Linked DNA regions of Ruminococcus sp. HUN007. The protein of the gene in region 1 interacts with the protein of each later gene in a pairwise test. Links are inferred from orthologs where the notes say so. Each region holds a gene or a part of one and is shown on either strand. Other genes may lie near its edges.

The links. The genes of interacting proteins can lie anywhere in the genome.
Region 2: the proteins of CC97_RS04875 (region 1) and CC97_RS06975 interact in binary tests that used the Bacillus subtilis proteins (3 or more experiments, as listed by UniProt). The link is inferred for Ruminococcus sp. HUN007 from one-to-one orthologs.

The regions. Positions count from the first base shown.
Region 1 is NZ_JOOA01000002.1:176,343-180,207, reverse strand. What follows is about bases 31-3,513. They hold CC97_RS04875 (efflux RND transporter permease subunit), read right to left. Parts: upstream 3,114-3,513; coding sequence 231-3,113; downstream 31-230. Other genes in these bases: CC97_RS04865 (efflux RND transporter permease subunit), read right to left, coding at 3,512-3,513; CC97_RS04870 (hypothetical protein), read right to left, coding at 3,025-3,513; CC97_RS04880 (MarR family transcriptional regulator), read left to right, coding at 31-53. Outside these bases: more of CC97_RS04880, read left to right, coding at 1-30; more of CC97_RS04870, read right to left, coding at 3,514-3,561; more of CC97_RS04865, read right to left, coding at 3,514-3,865. UniProt on the Bacillus subtilis protein: Required for self-resistance to surfactin, an antimicrobial lipopeptide surfactant produced by B.subtilis. Also required for swarming motility.
Region 2 is NZ_JOOA01000002.1:631,041-634,327, reverse strand. What follows is about bases 37-2,941. They hold CC97_RS06975 (glycosyltransferase family 2 protein), read left to right. Parts: upstream 37-963; coding sequence 964-1,920; downstream 1,921-2,941. Other genes in these bases: CC97_RS06970 (clostripain-related cysteine peptidase), read left to right, coding at 1,936-2,941; CC97_RS06980 (hypothetical protein), read left to right, coding at 37-900. Outside these bases: more of CC97_RS06980, read left to right, coding at 1-36; more of CC97_RS06970, read left to right, coding at 2,942-3,287.

The DNA.
Region 1 (3,865 bases):
ATGTCCAGGAACAGTATATAAAACTTTTCAATAAGTTTTCGCATAGCTTATAACTATTGTTTTCCTAAGGAAATACTGATTAAATCGGAAATCCGGCTTCGCCGGATTTCCGGAGGTAGGACTTGCGGGGCTTCGCCCCTAACCCCACGCTGATTTATGAATAAATCAGCGATTCCCTAAAAAAATAACGGTGTGAATATCAGATAATGATCTTCACACCGTTTGTTTTTTTAATCGTCTATAAACTCAAGTTCAGAGCTGTCTATCTTCTTCATTTCCTTTTTATTGAACATGTCATAGATTATCGGGATGATGAAGAGCGTTGTAAATGTGGCATATACAAGACCGCCTATAGTAACGACTGCAATAGGCTGAACCATGTCAGAACCCATTTCCTTTCCGACGGCCATCATAATAAGACCGAGAATCGTTGTTATTGCTGTCATGAGAATAGGTCTTAGTCGTGTAGCGCCTGCTTCAGCAATAGCTTCACGTTTTTCCATACCTTCAAGACGAAGCTGGTTTATGTAGTCTACAAGCACGATACCGTTGTTTACGACGATACCTGAAAGCATTACAAAGCCTAAAAGTCCGATTACGCTGAGTTCCTTTCCGGTAATGATAAGAGCAAGGAAACCTCCGGTAAACGCAAGAGGCATTGTAAACATGACGATAAAAGGTGATTTAAGAGACTGGAACTGAGCTACCATGATAAGATAGATAAGAACAACAGCGAGTGCAAGCATGAGTCCCAGCTGTTTCATTGACTCCATGATAGTTTCGTTTTCACCGTCAAATTCGAGAGTGAATCCTTCAGGAAGCTCGAAGTTTTCGAACTGGCTTTCTGCGTCACGGCTTACAAGTCCTACGTTGTATCCGTCTGCAATAGTTCCGCTTACTGTGATATATCTCTTATGATCACGTCTTGAAATAGCAGAAAGGGTAGTGGTCTCTTCGATTTCAGCTATTTCATGAAGAGCAACCTCTTCTTTTTTCGGTTCCTCTTCCTTTTCTTCGTCTTCATCCTCTTCCTTTTCTTCCTTCATGTCAAATGCGATTGCTTCATCTGTATTACCGGCAGCTGCCATATCGACTATCTTGAATTTGTAATCCTTTATATTGTCTTTGGTAATGCTGCCTTCTTCGCCTTTTTCAACGATTATATCGAAATCCTTGCCGTTTGTTGTGATCGTTGTTGCTTTTGATGAATCTGAGAGTGATTTTGCTATGTCACCGAATACCTGTGCTACTGTCAGACCGTTGAGCATAGCTTTTTCCTTGTTTACTGTGATTTTGAGCTCAGGTGAAGGATTATCGATTCCGTCATCAACTTCACCGATACCTTCAACTTTGCCGAGTTTTTCAGCAGCTTTTACCGCTGTTTCCTGTAACTTTTCAATGTCGTTTCCGACGATTCTGAGAGTTACGCCTGATCCGCCGAGAGCGGAAAGATCCATCTGTGATCCGCTTGCTGTAACTTTGTATTCCTTGTCTTCGTACATTGAATTGATCTCTGCAGCAATGGACTGGCTTGTACGTTTTTTATCTTCCTTCAGGATAACGTACATTGATACCTGAGTGGTGCTGGCATCGATATTCAGACCGAACATTGCAGCCTGACCGCTTGAAAGCATGGCACCAACTGTTTCAACGTCTTCCATTTTTCCGATGGTTTCCATGATCTCTTCTGAAACCTTTACAGTATCATCGAGTTTTGTTCCGTCAGGCATCTCAAGGTCAACTGAAACCTGTGTGCTGTCCATTTCCGGCATAAATGAAACGCCCTTTGAGTAGGCACCGTAGGCAGAAGCTCCGAGCGCGATCACAACTGCGAGAAGAGCAATGATCTTGAAACGAAGTACGACTTTTACTGATTTTGCATATGCTGCCTGTATTTTATCAAATAATTTAGTGCTTACAGGTTTTGAATTCTTCATCATTCTGGAAGTCATTGCCGGAACGACCGTAAGCGCAACTATAAGGCTTGCTCCCAGTGAGAAACCGATAGTGAGCGCCATATCAACGAAGAGTGTTTTGGTAATGCCTTCTACGAATACGATAGGTGCAAATACGCAGACAGTAGTAAGCGTTGAAGCTGTGATAGCGCCTGCAACCTGCTTTGCACCGCTGACTGAAGCCTGTACAGCGGAATAGCCTTTGTTCTTCAGTCGGTAGATGTTTTCAATTACCACGACTGAGTTATCAACCAGCATTCCGACACCGATCGCAAGACCTGAAAGGGAAATAAGGTTGAGCGTTATTCCTGTAAAATACATCAGTGCTACAGCGAAAATAACACTTATCGGAATAGAGCATGCAATGATGAATGTAGGTCTTACATCTTTCAGGAAGAGCAGTAGAACTATTATAGCGAATACCGCACCCTGAAGAAGATTCTTGATAACAGAGTTTACGATAAGGTGGATATAGTCGCCCTGGTTCATAAGTTCAATGAACCTGACATTGCTGTTTTCTTCTGTAATTGAAGCGAACTTTTCCTGAATGCTTTCTGCTACTTTTGCTGTAGCAAAATTGTTCTGTTTCTGGAAAGTGAGGATAACACCGTCTTTTCCGTCAACTGAAGCATAGACTTCATCAGAGTTGTCTGTAACGAATACATCAGCAACATCGGAAAGCTTTACAGGATCCATTCCCTCGATCTTAAGGTCAAAGAGTACAAGGTTTTTGAGAATTTCTGCGTTGTCGATCTTGTCACCTATTTTGACGAGATACTGGGAACCGTCGCTTTCGTTTATGTAGCCGGCAGGCATAGCAAAGTTCTGTGCCTTAAGAATATTCGATATCATATCGACAGTGAGTGTTTCAGTGACATCAGCACTGTCAAGAGCGTTGTTTACTGTATCATCCCAGTTGTCAAGGGTTTCGTTGAGTTTAGTTTCGCCCTCGTTGATAGCGTCAAGGCCGTCGCTGATTTCCTTGCCTTTTTCATTTCTTGTGTTTTCGAGTTCTGATTCTTTTTCATTAATCTGGTCTTTGGCATTCTTTATCTGATCAGAACCGGATTCAAGTTCCTTCTTTGCAGCTTCCAGTGCTGTTTTGCCTTCCAGTGCCTGTTTTTTTAGCGGCTGCGAGTTCTGCCATACCGCTTTCAAGCTTTGTTTTTCCTTCTGAAAGTTCAGTCTTCTTGTTTTCGAGTTCTTCAGATTTATTTAAAAGATCAGCCTTCTGGGTCAGAAGTTCGGAACGTGTTTTTTCAGTTTCTGTCTTTTTAGCATCAAAGGCAGCGAGCAGTCCGTCAAGGTCCGTGATACCGGATGTATCGAGTTCCATCTGTACTGCTGTCTGCGAAATTATCATTTTCACCATTTCATCAGGAAGAAGACCGGCTTTTGCTGCCTCAGCGGATTGTTCCAGCTGTTCGCGGCCGGCTTTCATTGCCTCAAGTCCTGTGTCTATGGCTTTTATTCCGTCATCGATCTGTTTGATGCCGCTTTCAATCTGAGCAGCTCCTTCATCCAGCTGTTTCTGACCTTCAAGCAGGGCCTGCATATTATCGTTGAGAGTTTTTTTCGTTTTCCTCGATCTGTTTAAGACCGTCAAGAAGTTCAGTTTCTTTTTTTGCAAGTTCTTCTCTGCCGTTGGCAAGTTTGATCTCATTCTTTAATATCTCGAATTTTGCTTCGTCGATACCCTGGGATCCCTGGATCATGCCGTCGTTAAACTGCTTTTTGGCATCTTCGAGCTTCTTTTTGTTATCAGCTATTTCTGTTTTAGCGTCGTCAAGTTTTACCTTTGCGTCATCAAGTTTACCGGAAACACTGTTCTTCAGTTTTTCATTGATTTTATCGACCTTTTCCTCCCTGATAACGACATTTATGTTTTCGTTTATCAGACCTGAAGCGTA
Region 2 (3,287 bases), 450 kb from region 1 along the record:
AGTTCAAATGTTCTCGGTGAAGGAAAGATAAATAAATTCCGCCTTGCGGTTTCAGGAATATGGCTGAGTCTCGGGGTTTTAAGCCGTCCGACTATCGCAGTTTACTGCCTTGCTGCAATGCTTCTCGTTTATGCAGGTGCAAAAAAGCAGAATGCACTTTACGATAAAAAATCAGGAAAGAGCAGAGTTGTGTTTCTTCTCCCGTACCTTGCGGCCGCACTGGTGCCGTACATTGTGATCGGTTCAGTTCAGGCCTGGTACAATGCAGCAAGATTCGGTAATCCTCTTGACTTTGGAATACAGTACTCGCTGACTATCAACGACTTTACAAGATCAGAGTATCACACTCATTTTGCCGTGATCGGATTTCTGGCATTCCTTTTCCAGATGCCGGTGTTTACTGAATATTTTCCGTTTTTCAAGGCGGAAAGCATACATCTTTTCGATGCTCAGGGATATTATTTCATTGCTACAGGTGCTGCCCTCGGTCTTATATGGAAGGCACTTCCTGTTGCTGCGTATTCTGCATCTTTCAAAGCATACAGGCTTACAGAAAACAGAAACAGAACGCTCTACAGTCTTATCATACTTTCGGTGTGCATCATCTGTCCTTTTGCCGTGATCTTTTCCATCTGGGAGAGCGGTTTTGCAGCAAGATACTGCGTTGACTTTATCTGGCAGATGATAACCGGAGCGCTTGTTATCTGCTTCATAGTATACAGTCACTGCGCATCAAACACAAAGGTGCATCTGAACAGGCTTATGACTGCTTCACTTGCGCTCAGCGTTGTAATGAATCTGACCCAGATCTGGTCATACGTCAAACCGGAAGAAGGCTTCAGTACTGAGTGGCAGGCCAATATGCTTTCATTTGCAAGGCTTTTTGAATTCTGGAGATAACAGACCGGAAAAATCTGATCCTTTCAGCTTTCCGTAAAAATAATATATTAAGGAGTAATATTAATGACTGAACCTGAAATACTTTACATGGTAGTTCCATGCTACAACGAAGAGGCTGTGCTTCTTGAAACATCCTCAAGACTTAAGGAAAAATACATTTCACTTATTGAAAGAAATATGATCTCAAAGGAAAGCCGTATCGTTTTTGTAAATGACGGTTCAAAGGACAGCACATGGGAGATCATCTACGAACTTCATGAGTCTGAACCTGAGTTTTTCTCCGGTGTGAATCTTGCACACAATGCAGGACACCAGAATGCAGTTCTTGCCGGACTTATGTCTGTAAAGGATATCTGTGACATGGCTATCACAATGGATGCCGACCTTCAGGACGACATCGATACCATTGACGCCATGGTGGAAAAATACTACGACGGCAATCAGGTAGTCTACGGCGTAAGAAATGCCAGGGACACTGATACTTTCTTCAAGCGTTTTACAGCTGAAAGCTTCTATAAATTCATGAAGGTGATGGGTGCGGATGTTGTCTACAACCATGCTGACTTCCGTCTCATGAGCAAACGCGTGCTTGCAGAACTTGCAAACTTTAAGGAAGTGAATCTCTTCCTCCGCGGAATGGTACCTCTTATCGGATTCAAAAGCTGTAATGTTTACTACGAAAGACATGAACGTTTTGCCGGCGAAAGCAAATATCCTCTCAAGAAAATGCTGGCTTTTGCAGTAAACGGTATCACATCATTCAGCACCAAGCCTCTTAAGCTTATAACAACACTCGGAAGTATAATGTCAATTCTCAGTATACTGGCATTTATCTGGGCGTTTGTTGTCAAAATAATCGGTCATTCTGAAAAAGGATGGTCAAGCACGCTCTGTTCCATCTGGCTCATAGGCGGACTTCAGCTGCTGTGCCTTGGTATAATCGGTGAATATGTCGGTAAGATCTATGCTGAAGTAAAGCAGAGACCGAGATATATTATAGACAAATTCATAAATAAGTAAAAGGAGAATGATTCAATGGATAACAGACCACGTTCGCGTGAAAAAAATGTTACTTCCGGCGGAAGCGGCGCTCACAGAAGGGGAGAAGGACTCGGAACAGGACCGGTAGGTTCTTCGGGCAGCTTTTCTTCTCACAGCAGCGGATCGTCGACATCAAGAAAAGTGATCACAAGAGGCGGAATAGGCCTTCCTGTCTTACTTATTGCAGGTTACTTCCTGCTTAAGTTTTTAGGCGGCTCAGGCGGCGGTATCGATGTTTCCGATCTTATGGGCGGAAACAACGGCATCATGGATTCGTTCGTGAGCTCAGGAAGCAGCTCAGGCAGCGTCGGTTACTCAGCTGACTACTCTGCAGTTGATACTTCCGTAGCAGCAGGATCACGCGAAAAGAGAACAAACATTCTCGGAAACGGCGCTGATCAGGTTACTCTTATGGTATATATGTGCGGTACCGACCTTGAGTCCAAGTACGGCATGGCAACAAACGACCTTCAGGAAATGGCTTCCGCAAAGTTCGGTGACAATGTAAACGTAATTGTCTACACGGGCGGATGCAGAGGCTGGAAAACAAACGGTATCAGCAGCTCATCAAACCAGATCTACAAGGTCGAGAGCGGCGGCATCAGATGCCTCGAAAAGAACATGGGCACAGGGGCCATGACTGATCCTGAAACACTTACTTCATTTATCAAATACTGTGCTCAGAATTATCCGGCTAACAGAAACGACCTTATTCTCTGGGATCACGGCGGCGGATCAGTTTCAGGCTACGGCTATGACGAGATCAACAGAAACAAGGGTTCAATGGATCTTTCAAAGCTTGACTCAGCTCTTAAGAACGGCGGAGTGACATTCGACTTCATCGGCTTTGACGCATGCCTTATGGCTACTGCTGAAACAGCATTTATGGCTGAAAAGTATGCAGACTATCTTATCGCATCTGAGGAAACAGAACCGGGTATCGGCTGGTACTACAAGAACTGGCTCACAAATCTCGGCGACAATCCTTCAATGTCAACACTCGACATCGGCAAGAACATCGTTGACGACTTTGTAAGCACATGTGCTTCACAGTGCCGCGGTCAGAAGACAACTCTTTCAGTTATCGACCTTGCCGAGTTCATCAACACTGTTCCTTCAAAGATGAGCGGTTTTGCCCAGTCAGTAAGTACAGAACTTAAGAACAAGAACTACAAGCAGATCTCAGACGCAAGATACAACACAAGAGAATTTGCCCAGAGTTCAAGAATAGATCAGGTAGACCTTGTTCACCTTGCAAACAACATAGGAACACCTGAAGCCAAGGAGCTTGCTTCAGTTCTGAAGAGTGCCGTAAAGTACAACCAGACATCAAAAGAAATGACTGA